Regions from separate parts of the Robertmurraya sp. genome, predicted to be linked through region 1. Evidence: predicted binding sites of a transcription regulator. Region 1 holds the regulator's gene; the other holds the start of a gene.
What was found. Region 1 encodes Rex, which represses fermentation and respiration genes when NADH is low (regulators of the CRP and FNR family bind a similar motif). Its sites were predicted from a motif close to TTGTGAAATATTTCACAA; they were not measured.

Region 1 (7,602 bases):
TGCTGGAAGTGTCATGTATGAAAAAGGACAAAGAAGTGACTATTCCTTAAATGCAAATCCCGGATTAGACCTATCTATCCACAACACATAACTTTAGGAAAAAGTCCCTATCACGTGATAGGGGCTATTTTTTGTGTATAAACACTGTTTCGACAAGTTTCACTGTGTATAATGTGGATAAAATAAACTAAAATTGTGGATAATGTGGAAAACCCTGTGGAAAGCACATATAAAAACAATTTACTTGTGAACAAAATTGTGGAAAAGAAAAAACCGGGATAGATTCATTCTCCCGGTTCTTTCTGCTTATTCAGCAAGTTCACTCCATTCTTCTAGTAACTCATCTAATTGGAGTTTTGCTGTTTCATTTTCTTCATTAATTTTGAGCACTCTTTCGTGGTCTTGAAAAATTTCTGGATCACAAAGCAGTGTATTATTCTTTTCAATCGTTTCTTCGAGCTGTTCAATCAATCCTTCTATTTCTTCGATGCGTCGCTTTCGTTGACGCTCTAATTTCTTGGCTTCCTTATCGATTTGATACGTATTTTTTTCTGGAGAAGCTACCGCGGTAGCTGCAGCCTTTTCTGCTTGTTCTATGGCTTTCAACTCTTCTTGTTCAAGCTTCTTTTCCACGTAATAATCATAGTCCCCAAGGTACTCAACAGCCGCGGTTTTACTTAGCTCAATCACCTTCGTTGCAATGCGATTAATGAAGTATCGATCATGAGAAACAAATAAAATAGTTCCTGGATAATCCACTAGCGCGTTTTCTAATATTTCCTTACTGTCCAAGTCCAAATGGTTGGTAGGCTCATCTAGTATAAGGAGATTGGCCTTTTGCATCATAAGTTTAGCTAGTGCTAGACGTGCCTTTTCCCCACCGCTAAGAGTGGATACCGTTTTTAACACATCGTCGCCGGTAAACAAGAAATTCCCTAGTACAGTCCGGATTTCCTTTTCACTTTTCAGAGGATATTCGTCCCAAAGCTCATTTAAAACTCGCTTGTTTGAAGTAAGAGCCGCCTGTTCCTGGTCATAATAGCCAATGCTAACGTTGGAACCATAGTGAACTTGTCCCTCTAAGGGTTGTAACGTTCCTTGGATGGTTTTAAGTAAGGTTGACTTTCCAATCCCATTCGGTCCAACTAAGGCAACGGAATCGCCTCTAGTAATTCTGAGGGAAAGTCCCTCAGCTATCCGTTCATCATGATAGCCAACGGATAAGGAATGAACATTTAACACCTCATTGCCACTTTGCTTTTCAATATCAAAACCGAAGGAGGCGGACTTCTCATCTCCAAGAGGTTTGTCCATAACTTGCATTCTCTCAAGCTTCTTCCTTCTACTTTGAGCCCGCTTGGTGGTCGATGCACGAGCAAGATTCTTTTGAATAAAGTCCTGGAGCTTGGCTATTTCATCTTGCTGTTTTTCGTATTGCTTTAGATCACGCTCGTAGTTTTCGGCTTTTTGTTCAAGATAAGAACTGTAGTTTCCTGAGAATTTGCTGATTTGATTCCTAGAGATTTCGTACACTTGATTGACCACTTTATCTAAAAAGTAGCGATCGTGGGATACAATCAAGATGGCACCCGTGTAGCCAGTCAGATATTGCTCTAACCAAGACAAAGTATCAATATCTAGATGGTTGGTAGGTTCATCTAATATAAGAATATCAGGTTTAGTTAATAACAACTTCGCAAGAGCTAATCGAGTTTTCTGGCCACCACTCAAGCTATCAATTTTTGTAGAGTAATCAAATGAGTGGAAATTTAATCCATGTAGGACAGAACGTATATCAGACTCGTACTGATACCCCCCATTCTCCTTAAATTCATTTTGGAGATGGTCATATTCTTTTATTGTCCGCTCGTACAAAGTAGCATCTTCAAATACGGTAGGATCAGCCATCTTTTCCTCGAGCTTACGAAGCTCTTTCTCTTGATTCATGACTTGTTCAAAAACGGTAAGCATTTCTTCCCAAATGGATAATCCGGAAACAAGACCTGTGTTCTGAGCCAAATACCCGATCGTTACATGTTTGGGCTTGATTAAATCACCTGATTCATAGGAAAGGTGACCGGCAATAATCTTGAGTAAAGTAGATTTCCCGGCCCCATTTCGGCCTACTAAGGCAATACGGTCTCTTGTTTGAACTTCTAGTTTTATATTCGATAAAATAAGGTCAGCTCCATAAGACTTGGAAAGCTGGTTCACTTGTAGTAGTATCATTGATTTCACCTCTATACTTCTACGGTTAGTGTATCGCATTCAATACGGATGAGCAATGATATGAGTTGTGAACTATGTTACAATGTTTTCACACAGAACGAGGAAAATAGTGTATGATTTTGAAAGAGGTGTATAATTGATGTCAGAGTTCACTCATTTTAATAAAGAAGGCAGAGCGAAAATGGTAGATGTGAGTGATAAGCCCGAAACGGTACGGACGGCCATTGCCCATTCTAGTATCACAGTCAATCAAGAGATATATGATCGTATCACACATAACCAAATGAAAAAAGGTGATGTGCTAGCAGTCGCACAGGTTGCTGCCGTTATGGCTTGTAAAAAAACATGGGATATTATTCCAATGTGTCATCCTATTCCACTTACTGGTGTCGATATTTCTTTTGATTGGGAATCAGATAACAATTGCCATACTCTACATATATCTGCTAGTGTAAAGACAAAAGGGAATACAGGAGTAGAAATGGAAGCGTTAACAGCCGCTTCTGTTTGTGCGCTTACTGTTTATGATATGTGTAAAGCAGTAGATAAAGGAATGGTTATCGGGAAAACATACCTTGTTGAAAAAACTGGTGGAAAAAACGGTGACTTTAAAAGAGAAGAGAAACTATATTAGTTAAAGGTAGAAGGTAGGGGAAGAACGATGAGTAATGAATCAATGAAAATCCCACAAGCAACGGCGAAAAGACTACCATTGTATTATCGCTTTTTAAATAGTTTACACTCATCAGGAAAGCAACGAGTTTCATCTGCTGAACTAAGTGAGGCGGTGAAGGTCGATTCTGCAACGATTCGAAGAGATTTTTCATACTTTGGTGCGTTAGGCAAAAAGGGATACGGTTACAATGTAAACTATCTATTATCCTTTTTCCGTAAAACACTCGACCAAGATGAGTTAACGAAGGTTGCTTTAATTGGAGTGGGGAATTTAGGGACAGCATTTTTAAATTATAATTTCTTAAAAAATAATAATACAAAAATTGCTGTTGCATTTGACGTAGTAGAAGATAAGGTAGGCACAAAAATTGGAGAAGTGCCCGTCTATCATATGGATGATCTAGAAGAGGTTATTGAAAGAGAAGATATTCAGGTAGCGATATTAACCGTTCCAGCAACGGTCGCACAATCCATTACTGATCGAATGGTTCAAGGAACGGTGAGAGGAATTTTAAACTTTACACCGGCCCGATTAACGGTTCCATCATCAATAAGGGTTCATCATATTGATTTGGCTATTGAGTTACAGTCACTTGTGTACTTTTTAAAGCACTATTCAGTGGATGAAGAAATGGTAGAGGAATAAACAACAAGCCGCCCCTTAGTGGAGCGGCTATTTCTTTTGCTGTTTCTTAATCTCTTTAATTTTAAAATGTAAAAGAATCATCCGAATGCCTGAACCAATATCAAATGTTGCTAGCAAGACAAGCAGGTAAGTAAAAAAGCCCCACTCTCCATTTTGTTGTAAGTCCTGAATCGCAAACACTGTGAACAGAGCACCTAAGACGATGTATATAATTCCTGAGAATAAAGGTGACTGTCTCATAAGAAGAATCCTCCAATAAAGCTTTGCATTTGTTCTGCTTGTTTGATTAATTTTTCTAAGTCTTCCCTATATACGGATTGCACAAGTACAACGAACGTATTCATTGATACGTGAGCAACGATTGGAACGAGAATACGATTGGTTTTTACGTACAAATACGCAAAGGTGAATCCCATCGCCGAATAAAGTAGGGTATGCTCAGGCTCCATATGGGCAAATGAAAAAATGACGGAGCTAAGCAACGCAGATAGGAAAAAGTTAAAACGCTTATAAAATGCCACAAAAATGATCTTACGAAAGACAATTTCTTCTAATATAGGACCAATAACTGAGCTAACGACAATCATAATAGGAAAAGTTTCAATGATACGTAAAATCTGTTGTGTATTATCAGATCCTACCTCAATACCAATCAAACGTTCAATATTCGCAGCAAAGGCTTGGGCAAATAGGGCAAGAAAGACACCTGTGATGGACCAGAGGATCGACCGACCTAAGCTTGCTCCGTTTCTTACTTCATTTGCAGTTACCATCTCTTTACGCAACAGCAGCAGGACAACAACAAGTGTGATAGAAAAGCTGATGACAAGCCAAGTGACACCTGCAAACCCTTGAGAGTGATTTGTATTAAAACCAATCATTTCCATTACAAGAGAGGTTATAGGGACACCAATAAAGCTTGAAAGCTGCATTGCAATATAAGCAATTAATATAATCCAATATTCACGTTTCAAAACAAGTCTCCTTTTCAATCCAATATAGTTATTCTACTCGTAAACATCAGGTTGTATCAAATAAGAAGAATTATTGTCCGTATTTTAGCATTATATGGATAGAATAGATGGAAAAGTACATACTTAGTAAGGTTGTATAATTAACAAGTTATGGGAGGACTTTTACAAAAAATTTATAAAAAAAAGCGGTTTCTCGCTTGCAAAAAAAGAAGAGATTCATTAATATAATAGTTGTGTTAGCACTCTAGTTAAGTGAGTGCTAATAATAAAATCTTACATATATTTGAGGAGGTTGTTTCACTTGTTAAAGCCACTAGGTGATCGCATTGTAATTGAGCTAGTTGAAACGGAAGAAAAAACGGCAAGCGGTATTGTACTACCAGACTCTGCTAAAGAGAAGCCTCAAGAAGGCAAAGTAGTTGCTGTCGGCACTGGCCGCGTACTTGAAAGCGGTGAGCGTGTAGCTCTTGAAGTTTCTGTGGACGACCGCATTATCTTCTCAAAATACGCTGGCACAGAAGTTAAGTTCGAAGGAAAAGAGTACTTAATTCTACGTGAAAACGATATTCTTGCTATTCTTGGATAAGAGTAGAACTTTCTTATTTTAAAACTAAACGAAGACAGAATAGATTGAAAAAACTCGAGGAGGGTATTTTACAATGGCTAAAGAAATTAAGTTTAGTGAAGACGCACGTCGCTCGATGCTTCGTGGGGTAGATGCACTTGCAAATGCGGTAAAAGTAACATTAGGACCAAAGGGACGTAACGTGGTTCTTGAAAAGAAATTCGGTTCACCACTTATTACAAATGATGGTGTAACAATTGCAAAAGAAATCGAACTTGAAGATGCATTCGAAAACATGGGTGCTAAGCTTGTTGCTGAAGTAGCTAGCAAAACAAATGATGTTGCTGGTGACGGTACGACAACTGCAACGGTTCTTGCTCAAGCGATGATCCGCGAAGGCTTAAAGAACGTTACAGCTGGTGCGAACCCAATGGGTATCCGTAAAGGGATGGATAAGGCAGTAGCAGTAGCGGTTGAAGAGCTTCGTGCGATTTCTAAGCCAATTGAAAACAAAGCTTCTATCGCACAAGTTGCAGCTATTTCTGCAGCTGATGATGAAGTAGGACAATTAATTGCTGAAGCAATGGAGCGCGTTGGTAACGACGGCGTAATCACAATCGAAGAATCAAAAGGCTTCACTACTGAGCTTGATGTAGTAGAAGGTATGCAATTCGATCGTGGATATGCATCTCCATACATGGTAACTGACTCTGATAAAATGGAAGCTGTTTTAGACAATCCATTTATCTTAATTACTGACAAGAAAATTGGAAGCATCCAAGAAATCCTTCCAGTTCTAGAGCAAGTTGTACAACAAGGTAAGCCATTATTACTTGTTGCTGAGGATGTAGAAGGAGAAGCATTAGCTACTTTAGTAGTTAACAAGCTTCGTGGAACATTCAATGCAGTAGCGGTTAAAGCTCCTGGTTTCGGTGACCGTCGTAAAGCTATGCTTGAAGACATCGCTATCCTAACAGGTGGAGAAGTGATCACTGAAGAGCTAGGTCGTGACCTTAAGTCTGCAACGATTCAATCTTTAGGACGCGCTTCTAAAGTTGTTGTAACAAAAGAAAATACAACAATCGTTGAAGGTGCTGGAGACTCTGCACAAATCGCAGGTCGTGTAAACCAAATACGTGCGCAAATGGAAGAAACAACTTCTGAATTTGACCGCGAAAAATTACAAGAGCGCTTAGCTAAGTTAGCTGGCGGTGTAGCAGTTGTTAAAGTTGGAGCTGCTACTGAAACAGAATTAAAAGAGCGCAAGCTTCGTATTGAAGACGCATTGAACTCAACTCGTGCAGCTGTTGAAGAAGGTATCGTTTCTGGTGGTGGTGTTGCCCTACTTAACGTATACAAAAAAGTGGCTGCTATCGAAGCAACTGGCGACGTAAAAACAGGTATCAACATCGTATTACGTGCGATGGAAGAACCAGTTCGCACAATTGCACACAATGCGGGTCTTGAAGGATCTGTTATCGTAGACCGCTTAAAGCGTGAAGAAATTGGAACAGGCTTCAACGCAGCTACTGGCGAGTGGGTAAACATGATCGAAGCTGGTATCGTTGACCCAACTAAAGTAACTCGTTCAGCTCTTCAAAACGCTGGATCTGTTGCAGCAATGTTCTTAACAACTGAAGCAGTTGTTGCTGACATTAAAGAAGATACTCCTGCAATGCCTGACATGGGCGGCATGGGTGGAATGGGCGGCATGATGTAATAATGCCCCTCAACCCTTGATATGACTGGGTTTGTTGGTAAGGTGAGAGTGGTTTGCTAACATTGAGGATTTTAACGGAGGCCTCTCATGAGTTCGATGAACTTGTGGGAGGCTTCTTTTTTCAAACCTTCCTTTTTGTTCTTTTTCAAAGTTCTCGTCATAAGCAATTATTTTTTAAACGCTTCCCTTTATTGTTTAAGGGGCTTATTTTTAGTTAAGCTAAAACTTGTTGACATTTAAGAGAACTCGTTATATTATTATCTATAAATGAATATCAGAGCTTTATAAGGATTGTTACTGAAAGCAGGCAAGACCTTATTTTTATGTAAACGTTAACCATATAGTTAATAGTTAACGTTTACATGAAAATAGGTCTTTTTGTGTGCGAAAAAGTTGATTCAAAGGAGGGGAACAACTTGAAAATTACTAGAGTTATAAACAATAATGTCATTTGTGCCATAAATCCCCGACGTCAGGAACTAATACTTTTAGGCAATGGAATAGGCTTTCAAAAGAAAAAAGGGGACCCAGTAGATATAGAAAAAATAGAAAAAGAATTCTATTTAAAATCAAAAAATGTTGCAGGAAAGCTATATGCATTACTTGCTCAAATTCCAATGGAGTATATGCGTGTTTCAGAGAGTATTATTAAGACTGCTAAATTAGAACTTAAAGCAGAATTAAATGATAATATATATATAACATTAACGGATCATATTAGTTTTGCAGTAACCCGATACAAAAATGGTGTAGAATTTAAAAATGGGTTATTGTGGGAAATAAAGAAGTTTTA
Region 2 (7,602 bases), on a different contig from region 1:
GTTCTCTCTCTTTACATTTGGAAAGAGTGTATCAAAAATAACCCATCCCCGGGGAAAGGGATGGGTCACTATTATGAATGGGAGATAGGGGAATCTCCTAATGGAAAACACTCTTGGATTTAACGGTTATACACCTTTGAATGCTTCACGGTAAATTTCTGCTAATTCTGTTACTAGCGGTAATTTAGGGTTAGCTGTTGTACATTGATCTTCAAAGGCACGCTCAGCAAGGTAATCAACTTTTGCTTCAAATGCTTCTTTTGTTACTCCGTTAGCTTCAATACTCATAGGGATTTCTAGCTCTTTAGCAAGCTTGATAACCGCTTGGATTAAGCTTTCAACACCCTCTTCAGTTGTACGAGCAGGAAGACCTAATGTTCTTGCAATTTCAGCATAACGCTGGTCAGCGATAAAGTTCTCGTATTTAGGGAATGCAGCAAACTTTGTTGGTTTTGTTGCATTATAACGAATAACATGTGGCATTAGGATTGTGTTAGAGCGTCCGTGAGCAATGTGGAATTCCGCACCAAGCTTATGCGCCAAACTGTGGTTAATTCCTAGGAATGCGTTAGCAAATGCCATACCTGCAATTGTTGAAGCATTATGCATTTTTTCACGTGCTACTGCATCGCTACCATCACGGTATGCTTTTGGTAGATATTCGAATACAAGTTGAATAGCTTTCATTGCTAAGCCATCAGTATAGTCGTTAGCCATAATAGATACATAAGCTTCGAACGCATGAGTTAATACGTCCATACCTGTATCAGCAGTAATTACTTTAGGAACCGTCATGACAAACTGTGGATCAATAATTGCTACATCTGGTGTTAATTCGTAATCAGCTAATGGATACTTAATGTTGTTTAATTTATCTGTGATAACAGAGAAAGATGTTACTTCAGATCCTGTTCCAGATGTTGTTGGAATCGCAACGAACTGAGTTTTTTCACCAAGCTTAGGATATTTCACCACACGCTTACGAATATCTAAGAATTTTTGTTTTAATCCAAAGAAGTCTGCATCTGGGTGTTCGTAGAATAACCACATACCTTTCGCTGCATCCATTGCAGATCCTCCACCAAGTGCAATAATCACATCTGGTTGGAATGCTGCCATTGCTTCAGCACCCTTCATAACTGTATCGATTGATGGATCTGGCTCAACTGCAGAGAATACCTCAACATGAACTAAGTCAGGGCGTTGACGAAGGTAACGAGTAACCACATCTACATACCCAAGCTTCACCATACCAGGGTCAGTTACGATAAATGCTCTTGAAATATTAGGCATTTTAGCTAGGTATTGAGTAGAATTCTTTTCGAAATAGATTTTAGGTGGAACCTTAAACCATTGCATATTATTATTCCTCTTCGCTAACTTTTTAATATTTACAAGATGGATAGCTCCTACGTTTTGAGATACAGAGTTACCACCGAATGTACCGCAACCAAGTGTTAATGATGGCATAAATGCGTTATAGATGTCGCCAATTGCACCTTGTGAAGAAGGTGCATTAACGATGATACGACCAGCCTTCATACGAAGTCCAAATTCCTTCATTACTTCTTCATTTGTTGAGTGAAGAACAGCTGAGTGACCAAGTCCACCGAATTCTAGCATTTCTTCAGCACGTGTTAAACCTTCTTCTAAGCTGTTTACCTTAAAGCAAGCAAGTACAGGGCTTAGTTTTTCACGAGAAAGTGGAGATTCAGGTCCAACTGTCTTAAGTTCAGCAATAAGAATCTTTGTATCTTCAGGCACTTCTACTCCAGCAAGCTTTGCAATTTTAGCAGCAGGCATTCCTACGATAGTTGGGTTAACTGCACAAGTATTTTCATTAATAACCAGTGCCTCAACCTTTTTCTTTTCTGCATCGTTTAGGAAATAGCACTTATTAGAAATTAGTTCTTTCTTCACTTCATTGTAGATTTCTTTATCAATAATAACAGCTTGTTCAGATGCACAAATCATACCATTATCGAATGTTTTAGATAAGATTAAGTCGTTTACTGCACGCTTAATTTTTGCTGACTTTTCGATATAACAAGGAACGTTACCAGCACCAACACCTAGAGCAGGCTTACCAGAGCTATAAGCGGATTTAACCATTCCAGGTCCACCAGTTGCTAAAATAAGTGAAATTCCAGGGTGCTTCATTAATGCTTGAGTAGCTGCTACAGATGGCTTTTCAACCCACTGGATACAGTTTTCAGGAGCACCAGCTTTAATCGCTGCATCACGTACGACACGCGCTGCTTCACTGCTACATTTTTGTGCAGATGGATGGAAAGCAAAGATGATTGGGTTTCTTGTTTTGATAGCAATTAATGATTTGAACATTGTAGTTGATGTTGGGTTGGTTACAGGTGTTACCCCAGCAACCACTCCAACTGGATCAGCGATTGTATAAACACCTTCATATTGGTTGTCATCGATAATTCCAACTGTTTTGTTATTCTTAATATTGTTGTAAACATACTCTGTTGCAAATATGTTTTTAATCATTTTATCTTCAAATACTCCGCGGCCTGTTTCTTCTACCGCTAATTTCGCTAGAGGCATATGTTGGTCAAGTCCAGCAAGAGCCATTTCTTTTACAATGTCATCAATCATTTCTTGTGTGAAACCTTGGAATTCTTTCAACGCTTTTTGACCTTTTGCAACTAACTCATCAATCATTTTTGCTACTTCTTGATTTTCAGTTAGTACTTTTTCTTCAACTGCCATGTTAAAGACCTCCGTTTAAACAATTTAGTTTGTGAAATATTTCACATTCATTGGTAAAAAAATTTAACTTGCAGTATTGCAAGATGTATAGGTAAACGCCTAAATGGGCGTTACGCGCAAACGGGATTTCTAGGGATCTTCTCGAAAGAAATATCTGAAATATATTTAGAACAGCTCTTAACGATGACTACGTAGTTAACTGTCCAAATGAATGCTGGAATGCTCTCATTTTCTCTAAACATCATTGACTCAAATTCATCTTCGATTACTTCCTCAAAAACTTCTAGTGTATAAGTCTCAGTGTCTGTAGAAAAGTTCTTCCATTCGCATACCATCATGTTTATCACCCCTAATGTTTTTCTTGAATTAAATATAACATATAAAAACAATAATAATTTGTGAAATATTGAACAAAGTATGAACAATGATTTTTATCCTTACAACGATAAAAAAAGACTGTAATTACAGGGATTCTTAGTGCAGGTTTATAAAACACACATCATTTATTGAAAACGCTTACAATAAAAACGGTATATTAGTATAATTTTATTCAGATGAGGTTTTTGTTAAAAGAGAAAGTCAGCGACATTTGTCACTGACTTTCTCTTCTATTAATATTATTCTCCTAAGTAGGCAGTCAACATCCAAATATGTGTGTCTAGGGACTCGATAAGTCCTGTTGCCATATCGTTAGTGATGATGTCATGGTTTTCTTCAGCTAGATTAGCTAATGAAGCGAGTTCATCCTTCATTTGTTTGTAGTCTGCAACGAGAGCAGCAACCATTTCGCTAGCTTTAGTTTCATTATTCGTCTCAAGCAGTGTAGCTGTTTCTAAATATTCCTTCATGGTAGCGACGGGCTGACCACCGATGGCTAATAATCGTTCTGCCAACTGATCGACTACTAAACCAGCTTCATTATATAATTCCTCAAACTTTGCATGTAGGGTAAAGAATAAAGGACCTTTTACGTACCAGTGGAAACGGTGAAGCTTCGTGTATAAAACATTCCAGTTTGCGATTTGTTGATTTAATTGAGCTTGTAATTCCATATTAAAATTCCTCCTCAGTTACTTTATAATTAGATTATAACATATATTAAATTATAATCAATATTTATTTATAATTATTATAAATAAGGTAATAGTAAAAATGAGGCTAACGCTAGGTTAGCCTCATTGCTTGTCTTCCGAGCCAAACATATAGGTTTTTTTGTGGTAATGAATGCTGAATATTAAACCCATCGCAAACATATTGCCCATTAAGGAACTTCCCCCATAACTGACGAAGGGGAGGGGAATTCCCGTAATTGGCAGAACTTGAATCGTCATTCCAACATTTTGGAAGACATGAAAGGTAATCATTGAAATGACTCCTGCGCAAATATAAGTGTTAAACGGATCTTTCGCGTCTAAGGCCGTCTTTGTTAAATGGTAGATTAATATAAAGAAAAGACCAATAACGATGCTTGCTCCTACAAATCCATATTCCTCACCAATAACACTAAAAATAAAATCGGTATGACTCTCGGGTATGTATACTTGCCTTTCCCCAAATCCCTTTCCGGTTAATAATCCGGAACCAATTGCTCTTAAAGAATTATAAAGATGGTATCCGGAACCTGCTTGGTAGTTGTCAGGGTCTATCCAGGAGTAAATTCTATTAAACTGGTATGTTTGGACGTTTAAGTATTTTACAAGAACCTCTGGTGCCCAAACAACATAGTAAATAATGGTTGCTCCAAGTAGCGAGCCAAGTCCATAAATGGTAAGAATAATCTTCCATGTAATTCCTGATACGAAAATTAGACCAGTAAATATGGCTACAATAACAAGGCTTGTTCCTAAATCAGGCTGCTTCATGATTAACGCTAGTGGAAGAGCCGTAGATAAGCTCATTTTAGTGAAAAGCCAAAAGTCAGATTGAAAGGTTTTCTTTATGTATTTTTCATGGTGAGATGTTATTAGCTTACTAAGGGAAAGTATGAGAAAGGCTTTCATAAATTCCGAAGGCTGAATCGTACCAAAACCCGGAATTTGAAACCAGCTATGTGCTCCATTTCTTTCAGGTGCAATGCTTTCGGGTGCGATAATAAGAGCGAAAAGCAGAAATATGCCGAACCCGTATAGATACCAGGAAAGTTTTTTATATTGATCGCTATCAAAAAACATAACGACCGCAACAATAATGATTCCTACCACATACCAAAATATTTGCCTAACAAAATAGTTATCATTGTACTGTCCTGTCGTTTGAGCACTATAGATAGATAAGCAGCTTACAAGAAACAATAAAAACAAAATAAGACTTAAGGTCCAATCAAACTTTTCTGTCGGTTTTTTAACAACTTCCATTCTTCTGCACCTAATTCCCTCTTCTATTTACAATTTTATCCTATCAAACAAAAATTCCTCATTCAAGATATGCACAAAAGATTATGATCATTCATTATCATAGTTCTTTTTATATAGACGAAGAAGACTAGGTTTTAGTTTCAGTTATTTGAATTGTTAGGAGCCATTCAGTTCCTTGTCTTTTTTGTTTTTCATCTTTTTCTTTAACACATTGGTAATCGGTGTTCCGTTCATAATCAACCATATAAAGATCGGAGCAAGAAGGTTTAAAGCCATAATCAAGACAACAAATGTCCAAATGACCCATTCAGCATTCAGGATATTCCGATATACCCACGTACTATAAAATTCCATAAAAATCAGCCTTTCCCTCTATCTATTTGGCTACATGTTCTCCAAACCAGTCAGGAAATAAACCGAAATCCTGACTAGAATATGATGTAGTTGGACAAAAAAGTAAGAGAGTAATAAATGTGGAAATAATCATCTTAGGAGTTTTCAATTTATGACTGCAGTAGAAGAGAAGGATTGTTTTTTTAGAGATTTGCAAGATAATGAAGAGTTGATGACTGAGATTTTGGGCAACAGTGTTGACCTGGTCAAACGACGTATAACCTTTCATGAGCATAAAAATATTCAAGCGATTTGTTATTACACGGATGGATTAGTTAATGTTACACAAATAGAACTGTTTATTAGTGACCTACTTTATAAAGGGAATCTGTTACTACAGCATTCAACATTACCTACGGGTAATCCGTTAACCTTGCTGAAGGAACATATGCTTTCAAATGCTTCATTTCAAGTAATCAAAGAGGTCGGTCAAGCTGTAGATGGAATCCTATCCGGAGTCGCAATCCTGATTCTTGATGGAAGCGATGAAGTGTTCATTATACAAACAAAAGGATGGGAAAAAAGAGGTGTAGATGAACCTCAGACAGAGCAAGTTGTTCGTGGTCCAAGAGATGGATTTACAGAAAGCATTCGAACCAATACGGCGCTTGTCAGACGAAGAATTAGAGACCCAAAGCTTCGGATTGAGCAAATGAATATCGGGAAGCGCTCAAAGACAGATATCAATATTGCCTATATAGAAGACATAGTAAAGGAAGGTTTGGTTGAGGAGGTAAAGAAAAGGTTACGTGATATAAAGATCGATGCCATTTTAGAAAGTGGATATATCGAAGAATTAATTGAAGATGCACCTAGATCTCCTTTTACTACCGTACAAAGTACAGAAAGACCTGATAAAGTAGCATCGTCTTTACTAGAAGGAAGAGTGGCTATTTTTGTTGACAATACTCCTTTTGTATTGGTAGTCCCCAGTTTCTTTTGGCAGTTTTTACAGGCAAGTGATGATTATTATTCAAGATTTATGACGGGCAGTTTTTTCCGTGCTATACGATATTTGGCCTTTGTCCTGAGCTTAACTCTTACTTCCATTTATGTGATGCTCGTAAGCTTTCATCAAGAGATGATTCCTACCCAATTGATATTAACCATTGCCTCCGGACGTGAAGTTGTTCCTTTTCCGGTTTTACTAGAAGCATTAATGATGGAAATCTCCTTTGAATTGATGAGGGAAGCAGGACTTCGGATGCCTAAGCCTGTTGGTCAAGCTGTAAGTATCGTAGGATCTCTTGTCATTGGCCAAGCAGCTGTACAAGCAGGGATTGTTTCTCCGTTTATGGTTATTATCGTTGCTTTAACTGGTATTGCATCGTTTGCTATACCAAACTATGCTGCATCATTCTCGATTCGTCTCATTCGTTTTCCTTTGCTAATAGCAGCGGGGACACTTGGATTGCTCGGTTTTTCTGCGATGTTTGCTTTATTAGCCATTCATGCTCTTACTCTTCGCTCCTTCGGGGAGTCATACTTAGCACCAGCAACCCCTTTCCAACCTAAAGATCAGAAGGATACGATCATTCGCTTTCCTTGGTGGAAAATGCAGGCGAGACCTGAAGGAGTTACAGGTGATGAGAAACGTGTCGGAGATAATCAATATCCTAAACCTCCTAATACAGACCCTTATTCTAAAGAAGGGGGTAAAAGTAAAGAAAGTGATCAAAAAGGTGGATATAAATCACGGAGGAAGAAAACCCGTCATATCATCAAGCTTAAGGGGGAGGAGGAAGATTGAAAAGACACCTAAAGTGGTCTCTTTTATTGATAATAATTCTCCTACTAACGGGATGTGCAGGGAAGAGAGAGTTAAATGACCTAGCCTTGGTGATGGCTGTAGGTATTGATAAAGGAGAGGAAGAAAACTCTTTTAAAGTTACGGCACAGATCGCTCGACCAGCAGATGCGAGGGGACAGACAGGTGCTCCTTCTGGGCAGACGGGGGAACCCATTCTCACTATTGTAGGACAAGGTGAGTCTTTGTTTGATGCGATTCGTGATCTTTCTTCCTTTACCACAAGAAATGTTTTTTGGGCCCACAATCAAGTCATTGTAATAAATGAGGATTTGGCCAAGGAAGGAATTGCGCAGGTGATTGATTTTTTTACAAGAA

Region 2: a site for Rex is predicted at 2,760-2,777, ahead of adhE (bifunctional acetaldehyde-CoA/alcohol dehydrogenase). Genes of this name have one in related genera too.

The regions. Positions count from the first base shown of each region.
Region 1 covers NZ_JAKFCQ010000077.1:18,140-25,741, reverse strand. Annotated here, with positions in the region: gene tsaD (tRNA (adenosine(37)-N6)-threonylcarbamoyltransferase complex transferase subunit TsaD) at 1-91, shown strand, start outside; gene ACGLXV_RS11050 (ABC-F family ATP-binding cassette domain-containing protein) at 307-2,229, opposite strand; gene moaC (cyclic pyranopterin monophosphate synthase MoaC) at 2,369-2,863, shown strand; gene ACGLXV_RS11040 (redox-sensing transcriptional repressor Rex) at 2,891-3,550, shown strand; gene ACGLXV_RS11035 (YdiK family protein) at 3,578-3,790, opposite strand; gene ACGLXV_RS11030 (CPBP family intramembrane glutamic endopeptidase) at 3,787-4,524, opposite strand; gene groES (co-chaperone GroES) at 4,826-5,110, shown strand; gene groL (chaperonin GroEL) at 5,184-6,809, shown strand; gene licT (BglG family transcription antiterminator LicT) at 7,226-7,602, shown strand, end outside.
Region 2 covers NZ_JAKFCQ010000158.1:8,188-15,789, reverse strand. Annotated here, with positions in the region: gene adhE (bifunctional acetaldehyde-CoA/alcohol dehydrogenase) at 127-2,730, opposite strand; gene ACGLXV_RS19955 (hypothetical protein) at 2,841-3,068, opposite strand; gene ACGLXV_RS19950 (Dps family protein) at 3,348-3,782, opposite strand; gene rodA (rod shape-determining protein RodA) at 3,906-5,084, opposite strand; gene ACGLXV_RS19940 (hypothetical protein) at 5,241-5,438, opposite strand; gene ACGLXV_RS19935 (spore germination protein) at 5,590-7,227, shown strand; gene ACGLXV_RS19930 (Ger(x)C family spore germination protein) at 7,224-7,602, shown strand, end outside.